Regions from separate parts of the Streptomyces sp. NPDC046465 genome, predicted to be linked through region 3. Evidence: riboswitches for the same ligand, from Rfam matches in the RefSeq annotation. Region 3 holds a riboswitch; each other region holds the start of a gene.
The links. Region 3 has a riboswitch for thiamine pyrophosphate ahead of thiO (glycine oxidase ThiO). Riboswitches for the same ligand answer to the same signal wherever they lie in the genome.

Region 1 (6,012 bases), on a different contig from region 3:
ACCGGCCGTGCGCACCCGGCGATGTTCAACAAGATCGTGGCTGACTACTACGGCGCGCTTACGCCGATCAACCAGCTGGCCTCGTTCTCGGTGCCCGAGCCGCGGATGGCCGTGGTGACCCCGTTCGACAAGAGCGCGCTGCGCAACATCGAGCAGGCGATCCGGGACTCCGACCTCGGCGTCAACCCGAGCAACGACGGCAATATCATCCGTGTGACGTTCCCCGAGCTGACCCAGGACCGTCGCAAGGAGTACATCAAGGTCGCCAAGACCAAGGCCGAGGACTCCAAGATCTCGATCCGGTCGATCCGTCGCAAGGCCAAGGAGGCCCTCGACAAGGCGATCAAGGACGGCGACATCGGTGAGGACGAGGGCCGCCGCGGTGAGAAGGAGCTCGACGACACCACCGCCAAGTACGTCGCCCAGGTGGACGAGCTGCTCAAGCACAAGGAAGCCGAGCTGCTCGAAGTCTGAGTCTCGAGTCCGAGGAATCAGGGAACCGATCCGTGAACGACTCTTCCTGGGGGGCGCCGCCCAGAGCCGGGTATTGGGGGCCGCCCGACCACGGACCTGGTCAGGGGGCGACCCCGCCAGGTCCCGCGTACGATGCGCAGGACGCGCTGTTTCCGTCTGAGACACAGCCCATGCCCATCGTGCCCGACGTACCCGTGAACGGCGGAGACCAGGACGACGACCGGGGGGCCACTCCGATGGGCGGCCCCCTGTTCCGTGACGAGCCTCCGCAGGAGCCCATGCCCAGCGCACCTCAGCCGCAGCCCGCCCCGGTGGCACCGCAGAAGAAGAGCGCGGGCCGCGATCTCGGGGCGGCCATAGGAGTCGGTGTGGGACTCGGCGCGGTGATCATCGCGTCGCTTTTCATCGTGAAGGCCGTCTTCATCGGCGTCATAGCGGTCGCTGTCGTGGTCGGCCTCTGGGAGCTCACGTCGCGGCTCGAGGAGCGCAAGAGCATCAAGGCGCCGCTCGTGCCGCTCGCGGTGGGCGGCGCGGCGATGGTCGTCGCCGGGTATGTGCGGGGGACGGAGGGTGCGTGGGTCGCGATGGCCCTCACCGCGCTCGCGGTCCTCGTCTGGCGCATGACCGAGCCTCCCGAGGGCTATCTGAAGGACGTCACGGCGGGGGTCTTCGCCGCCTTCTACGTCCCGTTCCTCGCCACGTTCGTGGCGCTGATGCTCACCGCCGACGACGGCCCGAAGCGGGTGCTCACCTTCCTGCTCCTGACCGTGGTCAGCGACACCGGTGCGTATGCGATCGGCTGGCGCTTCGGCAAGCACAAGCTCGCGCCGCGCATCAGCCCCGGCAAGACCCGCGAGGGCCTGGTCGGCGCGGTCACCTTCGCGATGGCCGCGGGCGCGCTGTGCCTGCAGTTCCTGATCGACGACGGCGCGTGGTGGCAGGGCCTGGTGATCGGCTTCGCGGTGGCGGTGAGCGCCACGCTCGGCGACCTCGGCGAGTCGATGATCAAGCGGGACCTCGGCATCAAGGACATGGGCACGCTGCTGCCGGGACACGGCGGCATCATGGACCGCCTCGACTCGCTGCTGCCGACGGCGCCGGTGGTCTGGCTGCTGCTCGTGCTGTTTGTCGGGTCGGGCTGAGCGACTTGGCGTACGCCGTCTGACCTGCGTATATGTGGGTGAGGGGCTCGTTGTCCACAGGGCGGCGGGCCCCTTGTCGTATGTCTGCGACACTGGATGGACCATGCCTGTACCCGGAGAACTCACTTTCGTCGCGCCCCGCGGAGCCAAGAAGCCGCCGCGGCACCTCGCCGACCTCACGCCCGCTGAGCGCAAGGACGCCGTCGCCGCCATCGGCGAGAAGCCGTTCCGCGCCAAGCAGCTCTCGCAGCACTACTTCGCGCGGTATGCGCACGACCCGGCGGAGTGGACCGACATTCCCGCCGGTGCGCGCGAGAAGCTCCGTGAGGCGCTGCTGCCCGACCTGATGTCCGTGGTGCGGCACATCAGCTGTGACGACGACACGACGCGCAAGACGCTGTGGCGGCTCTTCGACGGGACGCTCGTGGAGTCGGTGCTCATGCGGTATCCGGACCGGGTGACCATGTGCATCAGCTCGCAGGCGGGCTGTGGGATGAACTGCCCGTTCTGTGCCACGGGGCAGGCCGGTCTGGACCGGAACCTGTCGACCGGTGAGATCGTGCACCAGATCGTCGACGGGATGCGCGCGCTCAGGGACGGCGAGATTCCGGGCGGGCCCGCGCGGCTCTCCAACATCGTCTTCATGGGCATGGGTGAGCCGCTGGCCAACTACAACCGCGTGACCGGCGCCATCCGCCGCCTCACCGACCCGGAGCCGGACGGCCTCGGCCTGTCGCAGCGCGGGATCACGGTGTCGACGGTGGGCCTCGTGCCCGCCATCCACCGGTTCTCCGACGAAGGCTTCAAGTGCCGGCTCGCGATCTCGCTGCACGCGCCGGACGACGACCTCCGCGACACCCTCGTACCGGTGAACACGCGGTGGCAGGTGCGGGAGGTGCTCGACGCGGGCTGGGAGTACGCGGCCAAGTCGGGCCGTCGCCTCTCCATCGAGTACGCGCTGATCCGCGACATCAACGACCAGGCATGGCGTGGTGACCGGCTCGGGCGGCTGCTCAAGAACAAGCCGGTGCACGTCAACCTGATCCCGCTGAACCCGACGCCGGGCTCGAAGTGGACCGCGTCGCGCCCCGAGGACGAGAAGGCGTTCGTGGCGGCCATCGCCGCCCACGGGGTGCCGGTCACGATCCGGGACACCCGGGGCCAGGAGATCGACGGAGCGTGCGGCCAGCTCGCCGCGGCCGAGAGGTAGGCCGAGGGGTAGTCTGACGGGCGTGCGGGCGTACGCCTCGTATATGGATCCGCTATACATCTGCATATTTCCGACAGGGGAGCGCCACAGCGCTGAGAGTGCGGCACCTTGGACAGGTGGGCCGCAGACCCTCTGAACCTCGCCCGGGTCATTCCGGGTAGGGAGTTCGGGCACGACTCAAGCTGTAGCGCCCTGCCCGCGGCCACCCGGCCGGCGGGCGGGGCCGCGTCTCTTCCTGGACACCCAGGAGGAAGTTTCAGTGAGCACCACCAAGAAGGTCACGTTCACCGCGGTGGCGGTGGGCATCGGGCTTGTCGCCGTCTCCGCGTGCGGCAGTTCCGACGGCGGTTCCGGGACGTCCGGCTCCAAGAGCGTGACGCTCGTCAGCCATGACTCCTTCAACGTCTCCAAGGACGTCCTCAAGGACTTCGAGAAGCGTTCCGGTTACCAGGTCCACGTCCTCAAGGACGGCGACGCGGGCGCCGCGGTGAACAAGGCGATCCTCTCCAAGGACAACCCGCAGGGCGACGTCTTCTTCGGCGTCGACAACACGCTCCTGTCGCGGGCGCTCGACAACGGCCTCTTCCAGACGTACGAGGCCAAGGGCTCGGAGCGGATCAAGCCGGAGTTCCGGGTCGACGGGGACAAGCGCCGGGTGACGCCCGTGGACAGCGGCGACATCTGCGTGAACTACGACAAGAAGTACTTCGCCGACAAGAAGCTGGCGCCGCCGAAGTCCTTCGAGGATCTGACCAAGCCCGCTTACAAGGACCTGCTGGTCACCGAGAACACCTCGACGTCGTCGCCCGGCCTCGGCTTCCTGCTCGGCACCGCCGCCAAGTACGGCGACGACCGCTGGCAGGGCTACTGGAAGAAGCTCAAGGCCAACGGCGTCAAGGTCGTCGACGGCTGGGAGCAGGCCTACAACGAGGAGTTCTCCGGGTCCGCGGGAGGCAGGAAGGCCAAGGGCGACCGGCCGCTCGTCGTCTCCTACGCCTCCTCGCCGCCCGTCGAGGTGCTCTTCGGCAAGCCGCAGCCCAAGGAGGCGCCGACCGGCGTCGCGACCGGCACCTGCTTCCGCCAGGTCGAGTACGCGGGCCTGCTCAGCAACGCCAAGAACACCAAGGGCGGCAAGGCGCTCCTGGACTTCCTCGCGGGCAAGGAGTTCCAGGAGGACATGCCGCTGAACATGTTCGTGAACCCGGTGCGCGAGGGCACCAAGCTGCCGGAGCTGTTCACGGAGCACGGGGTGACCGTCGACAAGCCGCAGACCATGGACCCGAAGAAGATCGCCGACAACCGTGAGCCGTGGATCAAGTCGTGGACCTCGCTCGTACTGAAGTGACGAAGTCCCGTCCCTGCGCGCGCTTCAGCAGGGGGAGCGCGGCGCGGCTCGGCCTGATGACCGGGCCCGTCGCGTTCTTCGCGCTCTTCTTCGCCTATCCGGTCTCGGCGATCGTCGCGCGCGGGCTGCACGTCGACGGCGTCTGGCAGTTCGGGCGGATCACGGAGGTGCTCGGGCAGTCCGACATCCGGCACGTGCTGTGGTTCACCACCTGGCAGGCGCTCGCGTCGACGGCGCTGACGCTGCTGATCGCGCTCCCCGGCGCGTACGTCTTCGCGCGCTTCGACTTCCCCGGCAAGCAGGCGCTGCGGGCCGTCGTCACCGTGCCGTTCGTGCTGCCGACGGTCGTCGTCGGGACGGCCTTCCTCGCGCTGATCGGGCGGGGCGGGCTCTTCGACGAGCTGTGGGGCGTCCGCCTGGACACCACCGTCTGGGCGATCCTGCTCGCGCACGTCTTCTTCAACTACGCGGTCGTCGTCCGCACCGTCGGCGGGCTCTGGTCGCAGCTCGACCCGCGGCAGGAGGAGGCCGCGCGGATGCTCGGCGCCTCGCGCTGGACGGCGTGGCGGACGGTCACGCTGCCCGCCCTTGGACCGGCGGTGGCCGCTGCCGCGCTCATGGTGTTCCTCTTCACCTTCACCTCGTTCGGCGTCGTGCAGATCCTCGGCGGACCCGCGTACTCCACCCTCGAAGTGGAGATCTACCGGCAGACCGCCCAGCTGCTCGACCTGCCGACGGCCGCCGTCCTGACGATCGTGCAGTTCGCGGCGGTGGGGCTGATCCTCGCCGTGCACGCGTGGACGGCACGGCGGCGCGAGAGCGCGCTGAAGCTCGTGGACGCCGCGGCCGTCGCGCGTCGGCCGCGCGGGGCGGGGCAGTGGACGCTGCTCGGAGTAGTCGTCGCGACGGTCGCGCTGCTGATCCTGCTGCCGCTCGGGGTGCTGATCCAGCGGTCCTTCGACGGTCCCGACGGCTTCGGGTTCATGTATTACAAGGAGCTGACCTCGGCGGACGGCGGGGCCTTCCTCGTGCCGCCGATCGAGGCGATCTGGAACTCCTTGCAGTACGCGGTCGTGGCCACCGCCATCGCGGTCGTCATCGGAGGGCTCGCCGCCGCCGCGCTCACGCGCCGTGCCGGGCGCCTCGTCCGCGGCTTCGACGCGCTGCTCATGCTGCCGCTCGGGGTCTCCGCGGTGACCGTCGGCTTCGGATTCCTGATCACGCTGGACAAGCCGCCGCTCGATCTGCGGGCCACCTGGATCCTGGTACCGCTGGCCCAGGCGCTGGTCGGCGTGCCCTTCGTCGTACGCACCATGCTGCCGGTCCTTCGCGCGGTGGACGGACGCCTGCGTGAGGCGGCTGCCGTGCTCGGCGCCTCGCCGCTGCGGGCCTGGCGGGAGGTCGACCTGCCGATGGTGCGGCGGGCGCTGCTGATCGCCGCCGGGTTCGCCTTCGCCGTGTCGCTCGGCGAGTTCGGGGCGACCGTCTTCATCGCACGGCCGGACAACCCGACGCTGCCGGTCGCCGTGGCGCGGCTGCTCGGCCGGGCCGGTGACCTCAACTACGGGCAGGCGATGGCCCTTTCGACGATTCTCATGGTGGTGTGCGCGGTGTCGCTATTGCTCCTGGAACGCGTTCGGACGAACCGCACCACGGGGGAGTTCTGATGACGGACGCCCTGCTGAGGCTGCGGAACGCGACGGTACGTTTCGGGGCGCGGGCCGTGCTCGACGCCGTCGACCTCGATGTCGACGAGCACGAGATCGTCTGCGTGCTCGGGCCGAGCGGCAGCGGCAAGTCGACGCTGCTGCGGGCGGTCGCCGGGCTCCAGGGGCTCGACG
Region 2 (6,012 bases), on a different contig from region 3:
GCACCGGCCGACGTGTCCACCGCGCAGGCCGACGCATCCGCGCAGGCCGACGCATCCACCGCAGCCGTCGGGCCGACTCTCATCGGGTCCGTGCAGCGGGCGATGCGACTGCTGGAAGCCGCCGCCGCGCATCAAGGCGGGGCGCCCGCGAAGCAGTTGGCGCGTGAGGCGGGACTTGCCCTCCCCACCGCGTACCACCTGCTGCGCACCCTGACCCACGAGGGCTATCTACGAAGAGAGAAGGGCGTGTTCGTGCTCGGCGAGGCGGCCGAGCGGCTGGGCAGCAGCGGGGCGCAGCAGAATCGACGCGGCGCCATCGAGGAGACCCTGGCGCACTGGCACGACACCATCGGAGTTCCCGTGTACTTCGCGGTCTACCGCGAGGGCGAGATCGACCTCGTGGCCGTCGCGGACACCCCGGGCAACCCAGCCGTCGAGGAGTGGGCGGACTTCCGGGAGACGGGGCACGCCCACGCGATCGGGCAGTGTCTGCTGGGTCAACTCGACGATGAGGCCCGGCTTGACCACCTCGACCGCTATCCGGTCCAGTCGATCACTCGCTACTCGGTCCGGGACGACCGCGCGTTCATGCGGCGGCTCGCCACGATGGAGCGGATGCAGCCCGTCGTGGAGCGTCAGGAGTACGCGCTCGGCACGGTTTGCGCGGCGATTCCGATCACAGTGGGTGACACCGTCGCGACCATGGCCATTTCTGTCCCCTCCTACCAAGCCGATCGGCTGCTGCCCGCAGCCCACCGTTTGCAGCGTGAACTCGGAAAGCTACTAGGGACACTCGCCTTCTCTATCAGCATCTGAAAACTCACTCCTTGTGATCTGGTGTGCACGTTGAGCAAGATGCCAAGGGTGCCAGGGAGTTGGTCTCTGGCTCCTCGAGGGCTACGTGACGGGGTAGGGCGCGATGGGCGAGACGGTTCAGGCAGAGGTCATGATGAGCTTCCTTGTTTCCGAGGAGCTGTCGTTTCGCATCCCGGTGGAGCTGCGCTACGAGATCGACGATCCCTATGCGGTGCGGCTGACGTTCCATCTGCCGGGGGACGCCCCGGTGACCTGGACCTTTGGTCGGGAGTTGCTGATCGACGGGGTGGGCAGGCCGTGCGGGGAGGGGGATGTGCGGGTCGAGCCCACCGACTCCGGGCTGCTCGACGAGGCGCTGATCAGGCTTCAGGTCGGCGCGGACCAGGCGCTGTTCCGGGTGGGCATCCCGCCGCTGCTCGCCTTCCTCGACCGTACGGACAGGCTGGTGCCGCTCGGGCAGGAGCGGTCGCTCGCCGACTTCGACACGCATCTCGACGAGGCGCTGGACCGGATCCTCGCGGAGGAGCAGAACGCGGGCTGACCTGTAGCCGCAAGGGGCGGATGAGGGTGGCATTTTGGTGCATTTCGTGGCACTGGGCTGGGTGCATTCCGTAGTGTCGGAAGCGGTCACCGTTTGCGGCGCCGCCCCTTTCCACCCCGGGGAGGCCGGGCGGGACCGGTAGCGATGGCGTTGGCGCCCGCCGCAGCGGTGGGGCCCGTGCCGGGGGCGGGGGGCGTCCCGGTCGTGCGGTCCGCCGAGACGACCAGGGCGGCCAGTGCGGTCGTCACCGGCACCGAGGCGACCAGGCCGATCGAGCCGATCAGGGTGCGCACGATCTCCTCGGCGACCAACTCGCTGTTGGCCACCGTGCCCACGCTGGACTGCGCGATCGAGAAGAGCAGCAGGAGGGGGAGCGCGGCACCCGCGTAGGCGAGGACGAGGGTGTTGACGACCGAGGCGATGTGGTCGCGGCCGATGCGGATGCCCGCGCGGTACAGGCCGCGCCAGCCCATCGTCGGGTTGGCCTGGTGCAGTTCCCAGACCGCGGAGGTCTGCGTCACCGTCACGTCGTCGAGTACACCGAGGGAGCCGATGATGACGCCCGCGAGCAGCAGGCCGCTCATGTCGATGGACGGATACAGGCCATGGATGAGGCCGGTGTTGTCGTCCGTGTTGCCGGTCAGGGAGGCCCATCCGATGAAGAGCGAGCCGAGCAGGCCGATCAGCAGGAGGGAGATGAGCGTGCCGAGCACCGCGACCGACGTACGGGCCGTGAGGCCGTGGCAGAGATAGAGCGCGATCAGCATGATGGCGCTCGCCCCGATCACCGCCACGACCAGCGGGTTCGAGCCTTGGAGGATCGCGGGCAGGATGAAGAACGTGAGCACCATGAAGCTGATGGCGAGTGCGACAAGGGCCATCACGCCGCGCAACCGTCCCACCACGACGACGGCGAGGGCGAAGATGCCGGCGAGCAGCGCCATCGGGAGCTTGCGGTTCACGTCGGTGACGGAGTACTGCAGTCCTTCGGGGGCCTTGGGCTCGTAGGCGACCACCACCTGCTGGCCCTGGCGCAGTTGCCGGGGGGAGTCCGGCTGGATGATCTCGGTGAAGGTGCGGCCCTTGTCCTTGCCGTTGCTGACCTCGACCGTCGCGCGCTTGCAGATGCCTGCCGCCCGGGACTGCGCGGACTGGCCTTCGGCGGTGGAGGTGTCACCGTTCGGCGGGGTCTGCGAGGGGCTGAGGTCCTTGCAGGGCAGTTCCCGCACCTTCGTGACCTTCGCCGCCTGCGTCTGCCGGTCGAATCCGACGCCGGTGCGCTCGTGGCCCGGTGTGCCGCCCGGCCACAGCACCGCAAGGCCGACGACGACCGCGGCGGCGAAGGGGATCAGGACCGCGGCGATGACCTTGCGCAGGTGTTTGGAGACGGGCGCGGCGGGACCGTGGTGGTGTGAGTGCCCGTGGCCCCCGTGCCCGTGTCCCTGACCCTCCCCGTGACCTGGTCCGTTCCCGTCCGACGGTGGGTTCAAGCCCGGCGGTTGGGACGGGGGACGAGAGGGCGGCGGAAGCGGCGGCTCTGTGGTGGTCACTGCCCGATCATCGCAAGAACGGAGGGGGCCCTCTGTTCAGCGCGCCCGAGATGACGCTAGCGTGGAGCCACCTTTGCAATCGCGGGAGCTCGGAGCACCGGGCTGAGAGGGCGCTGACCTCCGTACGAACCGGCACGATCGTGCACGAGCCGTACGGAATCCGCTGCGTCGACCGCCGAACCTGTTACCGGGTAATGCCGGCGTAGGGAGTAGGTCTCATGACCACATCGGACGCACGCACGCCTGCCTCCGGCAGCGACGAGAACACCGTCGCGGCTGACGAGGCCGGGAAGTCCATCGGCTGGCACAAGGCGTATGTCGAGGGTTCGCGCCCCGATCTGCGCGTGCCGGTCCGCCAGGTGCACCTCACCAACGGCAAGGCCGTCACCCTGTACGACACGTCAGGGCCGTACACCGACGAGGCCATCGACACCGACGTCCGCCGCGGCCTCGCGCCGCTGCGGGAGAACTGGATCATCGCCCGCGGCGACACCGAGGAGTACACCGGCCGCCCGCCCCGCCCCGAGGACGACGGCATCAAGCACACCTCGCCCCGCGGCGGCCTGAAGAACCTCGACGCCGTCTTCCCCGGCCGCCCCCGGCAGCCGCGCAGGGGGCGCGCGGGTCAGGCGGTGACGCAGCTCGCGTACGCCCGCCGCGGCGAGATCACGCCCGAGATGGAGTTCATCGGGATCCGCGAGAACCTCGACCCCGAGGTCGTGCGCGCGGAGGTCGCCGCGGGCCGCGCGGTGATCCCCGCCAACGTCAACCACCCGGAGATCGAGCCGATGATCATCGGCAAGAAGTTCCTGGTGAAGGTCAACGCCAACATCGGCAACTCCGCGGTCACCTCCTCCATCGAGGAGGAGGTGGACAAGATGACGTGGGCGACCAAGTGGGGCGCCGACACGGTCATGGACTTGTCCACCGGCCGCAACATCCACACCACCCGCGAGTGGGTCCTGCGCAACTCCCCCGTGCCGATCGGCACCGTGCCGCTCTACCAGGCCCTGGAGAAGGTCGACGGCAAGGCCGAGGAGCTGACCTGGGAGATCTACAAGGACACGGTCATCGAGCAGGCCGAGCAGGGTGTGGACTACATGACGGTGCACGCGGGCGTGCGCCTTCCGTACGTCCCGCTCACCGCGCGCCGTAAGACCGGCATCGTCTCGCGCGGCGGCTCGATCATGGCCGCCTGGTGTCTCGCGCACCACAAGGAGAGTTTCCTCTACGAGAACTTCGAGGAGCTCTGCGAGATCCTCGCGGCGTACGACGTGACGTACTCGCTCGGCGACGGCCTGCGGCCCGGTTCGATCGCGGACGCCAACGACGAGGCACAGTTCGCCGAGTTGAGGACGCTCGGGGAACTCAACACGATCGCCAAGCGTCACAACGTACAGACGATGATCGAGGGCCCCGGTCACGTCCCGATGCACAAGATCAAGGAGAACATCGACCTCCAGCAGGAGATCTGCGAGGAGGCGCCGTTCTACACGCTCGGCCCGCTGACCACGGACATCGCCCCGGCCTACGACCACATCACCTCCGGCATCGGTGCCGCGATGATCGGCTGGTGGGGCACGGCCATGCTCTGCTACGTCACGCCCAAGGAGCACCTCGGCCTGCCCAACCGCGACGACGTGAAGACCGGTGTCATCACGTACAAGATCGCGGCGCACGCGGCGGACCTCGCCAAGGGGCACCCGGGCGCGCAGGACTGGGACGACGCGCTCTCGGACGCGCGCTTCGAGTTCCGCTGGGAGGACCAGTTCAACCTGGCCCTCGACCCGGTCACGGCACGGGAGTTCCACGACGAGACGCTGCCGGCCGAGCCGGCGAAGACGGCGCACTTCTGCTCGATGTGCGGGCCGAAGTTCTGCAGCATGAAGATCTCGCAGGACATCCGGCGCCGGCACGGCGGTGACCTGGAGCAGGACGACATCGCCGCGGGCATGGAGCAGAAGTCCAAGGAGTTCGCCGCGGCGGGCAACCGGGTCTACCTGCCGATCGCCGACTGAGCCGCCCCCACGGCTGACTCCGGAGGCCGTCCCCACGGCTGACGGCACGCGGAAGCAGGGCAGCACACCGGCATCCGGCCGGTCACTGCCCTGCCCCGTGCCCGTCCCCGGCCCGACTACTCCGGCTTGTGGTCGGGCCCGCCGAAGTCGGGGCTGGAGAAGTCCGGGCTTGAGTAGCTCGGGCGCGACCCCGCGGTCGAGCCGCCGTCCGGACTGCTGAATCCCGGCCTGTGATAGCCGAGTTGAGGCATACGGCTGCCGTTCGCACCGGATCCCCCGACGCCCGACGACGGCGTACGGGCGGCGGGAGCTCCGCCCGGGTCCGTCAGGGCCTCCCGCAGGAACGGCACGACGCCCCGCTCGAGGAGCGCCTGGCCCCAGTCTTCCCTGGCGCGGGACACCTCCTCGCAGCGCTCGCCGTGCAGTTCTGCCTGGAGCGAGGTGGAGCCGTTGCGCAGGGCGGTCAGGAGCAGACCGACCGCGGCGACCAGGATGCCCCCTGCGGTGAGCGCGCCGAACAGCCATCCCGCGGTGAGCAGGGTGTCCGCGAAGGCGGGCTCGGGCGTGAGCATCTTCAGGATGTAGCCGACGAGCAGGAATATCACCGCGGCCGTGCCCGCGAGGACGGGTGCGAGGACCGCGACGACGGCGATCGCCCCGGCTCCCGCGGCCACCGGTTCCGCTACCTCGCCCATCGTGGTGGCGAGGCTGATGCCGCCGGAGCCCGACTCCGCGGCGCTCTGTCCGTTCCCTTCACGGATCGATGTGGACGTCGGTCGAGGTTCGCGCAACTCCTCGCGAACCTTCACGTAGTGCGCGTACTCGGCCGCGGCCGAGGCCGTGATCAGTGCTGTCGCGTTCAGGGCCATGGTGCGCAGTTGTTCGGTGTTGAGCCGCTGGCCCACTGCGGCGAGTTCAGGACGATCAGGTGCGTTGCGCAGCGCCTCATCGAGGATCCGCTCGTACTCGGGGCGGTCCTCATTGAGCAGGTGTGGAGCGCTGTTCATGTGCATCCCCCGATGCTCCGTAGGGCTGAGGCTCGCATGGCTACGAGCCGTTGGGCAGAAACGGAGGGGAGCCTGCTACG
Region 3 (6,012 bases):
GGGGTGGGCTGTGGGGGGGCTTGCTTGTGGTCGGGTGCGGGGTGGTGGGGGCTGGTCGCGCAGTTCCCCGCGCCCCTGGGGGGTCCGGGTGGCCCTTGGCCCAGAGGCTGGGCGCGGCAGCCTCAGCCTCTGGCTCGTGAGCGGCCGCGGGGAGGTGGGGGCTGGTCGCGCAGTTCCCCGCGCCCCTTGGGGTGGTGCGCTACAGAGCCGCCTTCTTCAAGGGGATCGATGGGTCTGACGTCAGGGTCGGGTCCAGGGGGGTGCGGGATTCGATCAGTTTGCGGCCCTGGGCCAGGTCCCGTGGGCGGCCCACCGCCAGGACCGCCACCAGGGCACTGTCACGCAGCCAGCAGACCGACCAGGCCATGCCCGTCGGGTCGCCCCGCCAGACCATGTGGTCGGCCGCCGCGTGGTGGCCCGCGTACTGCACGAAGCGGCCGAACTGCTCCGACCAGAAGTACGGCACCGGGTCGTAGGCCGCCGGTGTCTCGCCGATGATGTTCGCCGCCACCGTGCGCGGGCCCTGGAGGGCGTTGTCCCAGTGGTGGACCAGGAGGCGCTCCCCGTACCTTCCCGAAGGGAAGGAGGAGCAGTCGCCGACCGCGTACACGTCGGGCGCCGACGTGCGCAGCCGGTCGTCGGTCACGACCTCCCGGTGCGTGCCCAGCTCGATGCCGGAGCCGGCCAGCCAGCCCGTCGCGGGCCGTGCGCCGATGCCGACGACGACGGCGCCCGCGGGCAGCCGGGTCCCGTCCGCCAGGACCACCGCGCCCGGCTCGACGCGCTCCACGCGCGCGTGGGTGCGCAGCACCGCCCCGGAGTCCGCGTACCAGCCCGCCATGGGCGCCGCGACCTCCGCGGGCAGCGTCCCCGCGAGCGGCCGTCCCGCCGCCTCGACGACGGTGACGGCGCAGCCCGCCTCGCGCGCGGCCGTCGCGAACTCCGCGCCGATCCAGCCCGCCCCGACGACCACGACGTCGTGCTGCTCGGCGAGGACCGGGCGCAGCCGCTCCGCGTCGTCCAGGGTGCGCAGGAGGTGGACGCCTGGCACGCCTTCGGTGCCGGGAAGGCCGATCGGTTCGGCGCCGGTCGCGAGGACCAGGTCGTCGTACGCGACGGGTCCCTCGGCGGTGTCCAGCTCGTGGTCGGCGGGGCGCACCCCGGTGACCGCGCGGCCCAGGACCAGCTCGATGCCGAGCGCCTCGAAGTCGATGTCGAAGGCGGAGCCCTCCGCCTTGCCGAGCAGCACCGCCTTGGACAGCGGCGGCCTGTCGTACGGCTGGTGCGGTTCCGCCCCGACGACGGTGACCGCGCCGGTGAACCCCTGTTCGCGCAGGGCCACCGCGGTCTGCACCCCGGCCATCCCCGCGCCGACGATGACGACGCGCCGCGCCGCCTGCCGCTCTTTCCCGGTCTGCCTCTGCTGCTCGCTCACCCGATCACTGTAGGGCGGCCGGCCGGGACGCTTTCAGATGGATACGAGGAGATCTCTGACACACCGTCACTGCCCGTACCCGGACAGCTCCCCTACTGCCACGCGGAGCGACGGGCTAGGGTGGCCGGTGCAGAGCACTCGCGGGAGCCCGGACGCACCGGGCTGAGAGGGAGGCTGGGACGGCCTCCGACCGTACGAACCTGATCCGGGTCATGCCGGCGAAGGGAGGGGCTGGACGCCCATGCATCCACGTACGACATCGCCTACGGCAGTGCCATCGGTCACCTCCGATGTCCTGGTCGTCGGAGGCGGCATCATCGGCCTGGTCACGGCCTGGCGGACCGCGCAGCGCGGGCTCTCCGCAGCGGTCGTGGACCCCGACCCGGGCGGCGGCGCCGCCCGGGTCGCGGCGGGCATGCTGGCCGCCGTCACCGAGCTGCACTACGGCGAGCAGACCCTGCTCGCCCTCAACCTCGCATCCGCCCGCCGCTATCCCGACTTCGCCGCCGAGCTGACCGAGGCGAGCGGGCACGGCCTCGGCTACCGCGCGTGCGGCACGCTCGCCGTCGCGCTCGACTCCGACGACCGCGCCCACCTGCGCGAGCTGCACGACCTGCAGCGCCGCTCGGGGCTCGACTCCCAGTGGCTGAGCGGCCGCGAGTGCCGCCGTCTTGAGCCGATGCTCGCGCCGGGCGTGCGCGGCGGGCTCCGGGTCGACGGCGACCACCAGATCGACCCGCGCAGGCTCGCGGCGGCGCTCGTGGTGGCGTGCGAGCGGGCCGGTGTGGTCTTCCACCGCGCCTGGGCCGAGCGCCTGACGGTGGCGGGCGACCGGGCGCGCGGAGTCGTCCTCGCGGACGGCACCGAGCTGAGCGCGGCGCAGACCGTGCTCGCGGCTGGCAGCCTCAGCGGGCGCCTCGCGGGTGTCCCCGGTGACGTCCTGCCGCCCGTGCGCCCCGTGAAGGGGCAGGTCCTGCGGCTGACGGTGCCGAAGCCGTACGCGCCGTTCCTGAGCCGCACCGTGCGCGCCGTGGTGCGGGGCAGCCACGTCTACCTCGTGCCGCGCGAGAACGGCGAGCTCGTCGTCGGCGCGACCAGCGAGGAGCTCGGCTGGGACACCACGGTCACGGCGGGCGGTGTGTACGAACTCCTGCGGGACGCGCACGAGCTCGTGCCCGGCATCACGGAGCTGCCGCTGACCGAGACCTGCGCGGGGCTGCGGCCCGGCTCGCCCGACAACGCGCCGCTGCTCGGCCCGACCCGGCTCGCCGGGCTCCAGCTGGCCACCGGCCACTACCGCAACGGCGTCCTGCTGACGCCCCTCACCGGCGACGTCATGGCGCACGCCCTGACCACCGGTGAACTGCCGGACGAGGCGCGGCCTTTCACCCCGCTCCGGTTCACCGGCGCCGCCCCTGAACTCGTTCCGCCCCGCACGCAGCCCTTCACGGAGCAGCCCGTATGAGCACCCCTTTCGCCGTTTCCGTCAATGGAGAAGCACGTGATGTGGCCTCGGGCACCACGCTCGAAGCCCTCGTGGCCACCCTCTCCGCGGCGCACTCCGGTGTCGCCGCCGCCGTCAACGAAACCGTCGTCCCGCGCGCGCAGTGGCCCGCCACCGCGCTGGCCGAGGGCGACCGCGTCGAAGTACTCACCGCAGTCCAGGGAGGCTGAACCATGGCAGACGACCCCTTCGTCATCGGCGGGCTCACCCTCTCCTCGCGCCTGATCATGGGTACGGGCGGTGCGCCGAGCCTCGACGTCCTCGAGCGGTCCCTCGTCGCCTCCGGCACGGAGCTGACCACGGTCGCGATGCGCCGCCTCGACCCGGGCGTGCAGGGCTCCGTGCTCAGCGTCCTCGACCGGCTCGGCATCCGCGTCCTGCCGAACACCGCGGGCTGTTTCACCGCGGGTGAGGCCGTGCTCACCGCCCGGCTCGCACGCGAGGCGCTCGGCACGGAGCTCGTGAAGCTGGAGGTGATCGCCGACGAGCGCACGCTGCTGCCCGACCCGGTGGAGCTCCTGGACGCCGCCGAGGTCCTGGTGGACGACGGCTTCACGGTCCTGCCGTACACGAACGACGACCCGGTGCTCGCGCGGAAGCTGGAGGACGTGGGCTGCGCGGCGATCATGCCGCTCGGCTCGCCCATCGGCTCCGGTCTCGGCATCCGCAATCCGCACAACTTCCAGCTGATCGTCGAGCACGCGCGCGTGCCGGTGATCCTCGACGCGGGCGCGGGCACGGCGTCCGACGCGGCGATCGCGATGGAGCTGGGGTGCGCGGGCGTGATGCTCGCCTCCGCGGTGACGCGGGCGCAGGAGCCGGTCCTGATGGCGGAGGCGATGCGGCACGGCGTCGAGGCGGGGCGCCTGGCACACCGGGCCGGACGGATTCCGCGCAGGCACTTCGCGGAGGCGTCCTCTCCCGCGGAGGGCATGGCACGGCTCGATCCGGAGCGGCCCGCGTTCTAGGCCCCAGCGGGCACGGGCACGGCCCGGAGCGTCACAGCTCGGCTGCAGTAGCGCTCCGAATCCGCCCGGCGGGGAGACGTGTCAGCGGTGGCTCGTAGACTCCCCTGCGTGGACACGACCCTTCAGGACCCGCTCGTCGGGCAGCTGCTCGACGGCCGTTACCGGATCGACGGGCGCATCGCGGTCGGCGGGATGGCCACGGTCTACCGGGCCGTGGACACCCGCCTCGACCGCGTGCTCGCGCTCAAGGTGATGCACCCGACGCTGGCGGCCGACGTCTCGTTCGTCGACCGCTTCATCCGCGAGGCCAAGTCGGTGGCCCGCCTCTCCCATCCGAACGTGGTCGGCGTCTTCGACCAGGGCACGGACGGGTCGTACGTGTATCTCGCGATGGAGTACATCGCGGGCTGCACCCTGCGTGACGTCCTGCGCGAGCGCGGCGCGCTGCAGCCGCGGGCGGCGCTCGACATCCTGGAGCCGGTCCTCGCCGCGCTCGGCGCCGCGCACCGCGCGGGCTTCGTGCACCGCGACATGAAGCCGGAGAACGTCCTCATAGGGGACGACGGCCGGGTGAAGGTCGCCGACTTCGGGCTCGTCCGCGCGGTGGACACGGTCACGAACACGACCGGCACGGTGCTCGGCACCGTCTCGTATCTGGCCCCCGAGCAGATCGAGCACGGCACGTCGGACACCCGCGTGGACGTGTACGCCTGCGGGGTCGTGCTCTACGAAATGCTGACCGGCGCCAAGCCGCACTCCGGGGACTCCCCCGCCCAGGTCCTCTACCAGCACCTCAACGAGGACGTGCCGCCCCCGTCGGCGGCCGTCCCCGGCCTTGCCTTCGCGCTCGACGAGGTGGTCGCCTCGGCCACCGCGCGCCACCCCGACGTCCGTCCGTACGACGCGGTGGCGCTCCTCGCCCAGCTCAGGGAGGCGCGGGCCGCCCTGACCGAGGAGCAGCTCGACGCGGTGCCGCCGCAGGCCCACGCGGCGGCGCACGACAACGCCGAGGACCGCACGAGCGTGATCCCGCGCGCGGCGCGCTCCGTCCAGCTCCCGCCGCCCACCGATGGCGGTCCTGGCGGAGCGGGCGGCCAGGACGCGCTGAACCGCACCAGCATCCTCGCGACCCCGCCGCCCGGCCCGCCGCCCGCCGCCGCCCCGGCCTCCCGCAGGCGGTTCGACCCACGCCGCCGCATGATCGCGGTGATAGCCGCCGTCGTCCTCGTCCTGGGCCTCGGCACCGGCATCTGGTACATCAATTCCGGCCAGTTCACGAAGGTCCCGCCGCTCCTTGCGAAGACCGAGGCGCAGGCGAAGCAGCGGCTGGACGAGGCCGGGCTCGACGTGAAGGACATCGACCGCAAGTACAGCGACACGGACAAGCGCGGCACGGTCATGGACAGCGATCCCGCGGTGGGCGAGCGCATCCGGCAGAACGACAAGGTGACGCTGACCATCTCCCTTGGCCCGGAGACCGTCAAGGTCCCGAACGTCAAGAACATCCCGCTGGACACGGCGAAGAAGGAGCTCAAGAACTCCGGGCTCGCGCCGGGCATGGTCACCAAGAGCTTCAGCGAGGACGTCAAGAAGGGCGCCGTGATCAGCACGGACCCGCGGGCCGGTTTCACCCGCAAGGCGGGCTCGGCCGTCGCCCTCGTCGTCAGCAAGGGCCGCCCCGTCGAGGTCCCCGACGTGACGGGCGAGTCCGAGTCCGACGCCACCTCCGAGCTGGAGGAGGAGGGGCTCAAGGTCGAGATCGCCACGAAGCAGGTCTACTCCGACGAGGACAAGGGTGACGTCGCCGAGCAGTCGCCCGGTGAGGGCAAGACCCTCGCCGAGGGCGACACGGTCACCCTGACGATCTCCAAGGGCCAGCCGATGGTCGAGGTCCCTGACGTGACCGGGATGAACGTCGACGACGCCAAGGACGAGCTGGAGGGGGCGGGCTTCGACGTGGACGAGGACCGCGGCCTGCTCGGCATCTTCGGCGACACCGTGAAGAAGCAGTCGGTGGACGGCGGCGACAAGGCCCCCAAGAACTCGACGATCACCATCACGATCCGCTGAGCCCGAGAGCCCGTGATCGGCCGGGGCCCGGACCG

Region 1: it holds a riboswitch for thiamine pyrophosphate, as region 3 does, so the genes downstream of both, ABZ953_RS11920 (thiamine ABC transporter substrate-binding protein) here and thiO (glycine oxidase ThiO) in region 3, are expected to answer to the same signal.
Region 2: it holds a riboswitch for thiamine pyrophosphate, as region 3 does, so the genes downstream of both, thiC (phosphomethylpyrimidine synthase ThiC) here and thiO (glycine oxidase ThiO) in region 3, are expected to answer to the same signal.

Annotation. Positions count from the first base shown of each region.
Region 1 covers NZ_JBEYZK010000006.1:211,023-217,034, forward strand. Annotated here, with positions in the region: gene frr (ribosome recycling factor) at 1-474, shown strand, start outside; gene ABZ953_RS11910 (phosphatidate cytidylyltransferase) at 507-1,616, shown strand; gene rlmN (23S rRNA (adenine(2503)-C(2))-methyltransferase RlmN) at 1,720-2,826, shown strand; TPP riboswitch at 2,892-3,008, shown strand; gene ABZ953_RS11920 (thiamine ABC transporter substrate-binding protein) at 3,086-4,171, shown strand; gene ABZ953_RS11925 (iron ABC transporter permease) at 4,147-5,838, shown strand; gene ABZ953_RS11930 (ABC transporter ATP-binding protein) at 5,838-6,012, shown strand, end outside.
Region 2 covers NZ_JBEYZK010000004.1:296,641-302,652, reverse strand. Annotated here, with positions in the region: gene ABZ953_RS08905 (helix-turn-helix domain-containing protein) at 13-816, shown strand; gene ABZ953_RS08900 (SsgA family sporulation/cell division regulator) at 920-1,357, shown strand; gene ABZ953_RS08895 (YibE/F family protein) at 1,444-2,907, opposite strand; TPP riboswitch at 2,979-3,133, shown strand; gene thiC (phosphomethylpyrimidine synthase ThiC) at 3,126-4,925, shown strand; gene ABZ953_RS08885 (hypothetical protein) at 5,042-5,938, opposite strand.
Region 3 covers NZ_JBEYZK010000021.1:116,168-122,179, forward strand. Annotated here, with positions in the region: gene ABZ953_RS29755 (FAD-dependent oxidoreductase) at 200-1,363, opposite strand; TPP riboswitch at 1,566-1,679, shown strand; gene thiO (glycine oxidase ThiO) at 1,707-2,900, shown strand; gene thiS (sulfur carrier protein ThiS) at 2,897-3,109, shown strand; gene ABZ953_RS29770 (thiazole synthase) at 3,113-3,907, shown strand; gene pknB (Stk1 family PASTA domain-containing Ser/Thr kinase) at 4,016-5,977, shown strand.